2 linked regions of the Zymomonas mobilis subsp. mobilis ATCC 10988 genome follow. The protein of the gene in region 1 interacts with the protein of each later gene in a pairwise test. Links are inferred from orthologs where the notes say so. Each region holds a gene or a part of one and is shown in the gene's direction. Other genes may lie near its edges. The genes, in order: epsC and cysK.

The links.
Region 2: the proteins of epsC (region 1) and cysK interact in binary tests that used the Escherichia coli proteins (3 or more experiments, as listed by UniProt). The link is inferred for Zymomonas mobilis subsp. mobilis ATCC 10988 from one-to-one orthologs.

The regions. Positions count from the first base shown.
Region 1 is NC_017262.1:1,622,262-1,625,511, forward strand. What follows is about bases 106-3,025. They hold epsC (serine O-acetyltransferase EpsC), read left to right. Parts: upstream 106-1,138; coding sequence 1,139-1,912; downstream 1,913-3,025. Other genes in these bases: ZMOB_RS07320 (peroxiredoxin), read left to right, coding at 252-794; ZMOB_RS07330 (DUF2794 domain-containing protein), read left to right, coding at 1,909-2,253. Also shown: ZMOB_RS07315 (LysR substrate-binding domain-containing protein), read right to left, coding at 1-60; ZMOB_RS07340 (beta/alpha barrel domain-containing protein), read left to right, coding at 3,224-3,250.
Region 2 is NC_017262.1:625,685-629,010, forward strand. The notes cover bases 1-2,996. They hold cysK (cysteine synthase A), read left to right. Parts: upstream 1-1,034; coding sequence 1,035-1,958; downstream 1,959-2,996. Other genes in these bases: rpoH (RNA polymerase sigma factor RpoH), read left to right, coding at 1-825; ZMOB_RS02790 (hypothetical protein), read right to left, coding at 1,997-2,416; ZMOB_RS02795 (SH3 domain-containing protein), read right to left, coding at 2,520-2,996. Outside these bases: more of ZMOB_RS02795, read right to left, coding at 2,997-3,053.

The DNA.
Region 1 (3,250 bases):
GTGATCCTTGAGGGAGACCAGATACTGCAGTTGTTTGAGCGTAGGGAGGTAAGTTGTCATGATTGTCCCTCTCGATCAATGCAAGCTTCATAATCAATTTGATCACAGAAGAGCAACTGTTATTTATAGTATCAGTTGTAAAACAAATATGACCTTACGATAGCTTGTGACTGTGTGTTTGATTGAATAGCTTTAAGATTGTAACAATATAGCTAATATCAATCATATTTTAAAATATGGGAGTATTCATAATGCTTACTGTTGGTGATAAATTTCCCGCTTTGAAATTACCTGTTCAGCAGGGTGTATCTGCCTTGCCGAATGGTGAAACTATTGACCTTGGCGAAACAAATGGCAAGTGGAAGGTCGTCTTTTTTTGGCCGATGGATTTCACTTTTGTCTGCCCGACCGAAATTGTGGGCTATAACGATATCAAAGAAGACCTGTCTTTGCGCGATGCCGTTCTGATCGGTGGTTCTTGTGATACCGCTTTCGTCCATTACGCTTGGCGGAAATCTGACGAACGTTTGGAGAATGCTGACTTCCCGTGGATTGCAGATAATTCCAAAAAGCTGGCCTCTGCTTTGGGTATTGTGAATGAAGAAGCAGGCGTTGCCTATCGCGCAACCTTCATTGTTGATCCGAACAATGTCATTCAGCATGTGACGGTCAACTCTTTGAATGTTGGCCGTAATCCGGCAGAAGCCTTGCGCGTTCTGGATGCTTTGCAGACCGATGACCTTTGCCCTTGCAACTGGCATAAAGGCGAAGAAGTGCTTGATCCTAAAGCCTAAGCCTGAATTCTATTCTCACTTTTACGAAAAGCAGCTCGATCATCTCGGGCTGCTTTTTTTGTGGGCTTTAGATGACAATGGATTTGCAAAGAAATAGGTGTTTCTCGCTTTTTAGAATAAAATTTTTCGTTTTTTATAGTCAAAGATAGATTTTTTTTCTAAAACCATTCCTGCTTCTTGCTGCCACTTTTATACCCAGCAAGCAGGCATATGGGGGAGTTGATATTTTTTCCATTTCTCCGATGGATCAAATTTTTATGAAAAGAGCTATTTTCGATTATAGGAAAGGCGCAATATAAAAGAAGCCTTGTCGAACATCTCTCTTTTCAAAGAGAAGCCGGTTTATGTTCAATTCTTTTGTTTCTTATCTTGAATCCATTAAAATGCGTGACCCTGCGCCACGCTCGCGTTGGGAAATCCTGCTTTATCCGGGTGTTTGGGCTTTGGTGCTGCATCGTTTGGCTCATTGGCTCTATCAAGGCGAATTGTATTTTCTGGCTCGGATTGTGAATCATTTTAGCCGTTTTCTAACCAGTATCGATATTCATCCGGGTGCCAAAATAGGCCGCAATTTCTTTGTTGATCATGGTTTCGTCGTGATCGGTGAAACTGCCTGCATTGGCGACAATGTGACACTTTACCAATGCTCGACCCTTGGCGGTACTGACCCTTCCAATGGTATCGGTGGAAAACGCCATCCGACTCTTTGTGATGGTGTTATCGTTGGGTCTGGCGCTCAAATATTGGGGCCTATCGAAATCGGTGAAAATGCGCGTGTCGGTGCCAATGCGGTGGTGACGCGTGATGTTGAAAAGAATGCCGTTATGGTAGGAATACCGGCACGCTCTATTCATGAAGATGCCGCCGCCTCGAAAGTCGAAAAACCGAAAACCGAATTTGTGCCTTATGGGACGCCCTGTGACGATTGTCAGGATCCTAATCTTCAGGATCTTCAAGCCCTTCATACAGAAATAGATGCTTTAAAAGAGAAAATTGCCAGTTTTATGATGTCTCAAAAAGCGGGCTTATCTGAAAATTCCGATAAAAATCTGCCGATGGTTAATCCTGATCAGATTCGTCTTGATAAAAAAGACGGTAAAGGCTCTTCCGCGGAATGAGCAGTATTACGCCCATTGCACCTATGCCGCGTTATGCGGTTCAGGTGGGTTTTACCCGACCTGAAATTTTGCGATTGATGGATCTCTATGGGCGTATGGTGGCGGCAGGGCATTGGCGTGATTATGCTCTCAGTTTTGAGACGACAAAGGCCAGTTTCTCTGCCTTTCGCCGCACCGCAGAACGACCGGAATATCGGGTCGAAAAACAACCTGCGCTTCGACTAAAACAAGGTATGTGGATTCTTTATGGTGAGGGCGGTCAAATTTTGAAACGGTCGCATGAATTGGTCAATATTCTTGCTCCAATTGAGCGGCGTTTAATCAAGTTGATTGCTGACTAGGCTCAGGACTCATTCTTTGAGATAGAAGATGAAACTTGCTGCGATATGGATTGCTGACATGAATGTGTGAGCGCACCGGTCGTATCGTGTTGCGACACGCCGCCAGTCTTTGAGCTTTGCGAACATATTTTCGATGAGGTGACGCTTTTTATACAGATGCCAGTCGTAAGGCGGCTTTGATTTCCGGTTCTTCTTCGGCGGAATACAGGCGGTGATATTCCGGTCTGCGAGAGACTGTCTGATTTTATTACTGTCGTATCCCCGGTCCCCGAGAATTTCTTGTGTTTCTTCCGGCAGATTTGCCAGCAGAACATCCGCGCCTTTGAAGTCACTGACCTGACCTGCGGTCAGATGCAGCCGGACAGGGCGGCCCTGACTATCGCATACAGCGTGAAGCTTTGAGTTCAGTCCGCCTTTCGTGCGTCCGATATGGCGGGGAAAAGCCCCTTTTTGAGCAGGGAGGCCGCTGTCCGGTGTGCTTTCAGATGTGTTGCATCGATCATCAGACGCTTTGAACGGCCTGCCTGCTCCGTCAGGGCGACGAAGATCCGGTCAAAGACACCCAGGCGGCTCCACCGGATAAACCGGTTGTATAAAGTCTTGTGCGGGCCATACGCTTTCGGGGCGTCTTTCCACTGAAGGCCGTTGCGGATCACGTAAACGATCCCGCTCAGGACACGACGGTCATCGACACGCGGCACACCATGCGCCAGTGGAAAAAACGGCTTAATCCGTTCCATCTGGTGCTCAGACAGCAAAAACACGTCACTCACAGCTTCACCTCCATCGGTAAACCTGTGAATCACAACAGCCCGCTCAACTCAAGAAATTAACAGGTCCTGAGCCTAGTAAGACCTAATCCTGATTTGTATTTGTTAAAATTTTATTAAAAATTCGAGCTTTTTCTTGTGTCTATTTCCTTTCTGCTGCATGAACAGAGATAGGAATAACTGCTAGGGAAAAGGCTGTAGTGTTAGAAAATACCGATTCCGGTTTT
Region 2 (3,326 bases), 1.0 Mb from region 1 along the record:
AAATTTCCGATTTTAAAACCGGAAGAAGAATATATGCTGGCTAAACGCTTTCAGGAACACCAAGATCCGAAAGCAGCCAGCCGTCTGGTAACCTCCCATTTACGTCTGGTTGCCAAAATCGCGATGGGATATCGCGGCTATGGCCTGCCTGTTTCCGAATTGATTTCAGAAGGCAATATCGGCCTGATGCAGGGTGTCAAAAAATTTGACCCCGAACGCGGTTTTCGCCTCGCGACCTATGCCATCTGGTGGATAAAGGCTTCTATTCAGGAATATATCCTGCGGTCTTGGAGTCTCGTTAAAATGGGAACTACCGCCGCACAAAAGAAGCTGTTCTTCAATCTCCGGCGTTTAAAGAGCAATATGAATGCCTTTGAAGACGGGGATTTAAAACCGGATGAAGTCGACTCCATTGCGACCAATCTCGGGGTCAGCAATGAAGAAGTTGTCAATATGAACCGCCGCATGGCGATGGGTGGCGACAGCTCGCTCAATATCACGATGCGGGAAGACGGCGAAGGCCAGATGCAAGACTGGCTGGTTGATCAGGAACCGCTACAAGACCAACAGATCGAAGAGGAAGAAGAAAGCCTCGTTCGTCATAAATTGTTGATCGAAGCGATGGATAAACTGAACGACCGTGAAAAACATATTCTGACAGAAAGACGATTAAGCGATAACCCGAAAACACTGGAAGAATTAAGTCAGGTCTATGGGGTCAGCCGCGAACGTGTCCGGCAAATCGAGGTGAGAGCCTTCGATAAATTGCAAAAGGCGATCATGGAACTCGCCGGAGACAGAAAGCTGTTACCCGCTATGGCATAGGCGTTTTTCGCCGCTATTGGTCATCGCATTAAAAAACGCCCGGCCTCACGGTGGGGCGTTTTTATTTTATAGAAAAGAATTTCCTGACACACTGATAGTAAAGTTTAATTGTCAGACCGTTCGCGCCTTCCTTATAAAAGAAAAGACGCGCCCTACATATAAATGAACAGATTATTCTGCCTAGACAATCATTTTTAAGGACAGGAAAAATGGCAAAAATCAATACTATTTTGGAAGCGATCGGGAATACGCCTCATCTGCGTCTCAATAAGCTGTTTCCTGACCATGAAGTATGGATAAAAGTCGAAAAGAGTAATCCCGGCGGCTCAATCAAAGACCGTATCGCCCTCGCGATGATCGAAGATGCCGAAAAAAGCGGCAAATTGAAAAAAGGGGGCGTGATTATCGAACCGACCAGCGGGAATACCGGAATCGGTCTCGCTATGGTCGCCGCGGTCAAAGGCTATAAATTGATTTTGGTTATGCCTGAATCAATGTCGATTGAAAGACGGCGTTTGATGCTGGCCTATGGTGCCGAATTTGACCTAACACCGAAAGAAAAAGGCATGGCTGGTGCTATCGAGCGCGCCCGCCAATTGGCAGAAGAAACAGAAGGTGCTTGGATTCCCCAGCAATTTGAAAATCCAGCTAATATCAATATCCATGCCACCACAACAGGGCAGGAAATCTTGAAAGATTTCGCCGATACACCGATTGATGCCCTTGTCAGCGGCGTCGGCACTGGCGGCCACCTAACTGGCATCGGTGAAAGCCTCCGTAAAAAATGGCCGGATATTCAAATTTTCGCGGTTGAACCGGCGACTTCTCCGGTTTTGGCAGGCGGCAAACCGGGCGCACATGCTATTCAGGGCATTGGTGCTGGTTTCGTGCCGAAAAATTTACATCGCAATATTCTAAATGGCATCGTTGAAATCGAGAATGACGAAGCCAAAAAATGGGCATTGCGCGCCGCGAAAGAAGAAGGTCTGTTGGTCGGCATTTCAACGGGGGCAACGCTGGCCGCCATTGCCAAGAAAATCAAAGAATTACCGGCAAATAGCCGTATTCTCGGTGTTAATTATGATACCGGTGAAAGATATCTGTCGGTGCCGGATTTCTTACCGGAAGCCTGATACAGCCCCACTTCACACCATGCTATCGGGATTGTCTTTTAAGAAGGGCAATTCCCGATACGGCGAACATCCGCTTTAAAGGCAAAAGGCATCCGCCCCGCAACGCCTTGACTATCAATGCGGGCGCTATGCCCATTATCAACATGGATAGTGGTGCGCGCCCATCCGGCCTCGCCACAACGATATTCCATAGTTGCCATATCCGGCTTGTTATCGACCACCAACGCATCACATTGGCCTGACGGAATGGCACTATGCATCAACTGATGTGGATTACCGAGACAGACATCCGTCATGCCTTTCGGAAGCACAGAAATCCGCCATTCTCCACTTTCCAGCGAAGACAAAGCCATCGGTGTTGGTAAAGGGGGACTGGCGACAAGAGGCGACGCGACAGAAAGAACAGTGACGCATAATAACTTGCGAAGGGTCGAGCGTTTTACTCTAAAAACAGCCATATTTTTTCCGTCACTGAAGATAATTATTTTGCCGTTTTGTACAAAAAAACGATAAAATTGTTAATAAAACAAATATTATTTAGTGTTAAAGCGCGAGAAGGGATCATTTGATCTCTTCATTGGGATCAACACCCCATAGATTGCGGCTATTGATATAGCCCGTCTGACCACGAATGTTAAATAGACACCAATTCTCACGACATTTTGAAACACGACCAATCACACCATTTTCAGCCCGCCAGATAACGGACGCCGTTGCCGAAGGCTCTGCATATAAATTTTGGATACCAACACCATTCAAAATCGCGGTGCGCCTGTCAGAAAGTAAGGCCGAGGCAATCCATCCAGTTGCCCCGTCAATATCTTCCACTTTTCTCCAATTTTCATGACGGGCAACCACTTTTACAGGCAAATCAGGCCGCTGGTAATGCCAAATCGCGGGATAATTCGCTCCGGGGCCACTCCGCATAAAGGCTTCACTGGCACTAATCGAAGCCCAATAAGGCAGCGTTGTATGAATAACGGCGGCTGAAAGCGGCGATATAATAAAAAAAACGGGACAAAGACAAAAAATAAAAAATTGGGCGACAGCACAGAATAATTTTCTTTTCCCTGACTGAAATACACGCACCATCATATCTGCCTAAGCCTAGCTGTTGTTCAGAATATCACTTGATAACCAAGACTATTCTTCAAATGGAACCGGAATAAACTGATAAAAAAAGAACGTCATCCGCCGAACAGGGCGTTATCCTTTTATTACCTCTAGATATAAAGCCCCAAAATCACGCGTTCATTTCATCAGTCACGCTCTATATAGAGAAAAAATACCAAAATGAGAAAGCCTTAACATCTCTTATTCGCCATAAAAAAGGCTTCCCTTATCGAATTTATGCTGCTACAGAGCCTC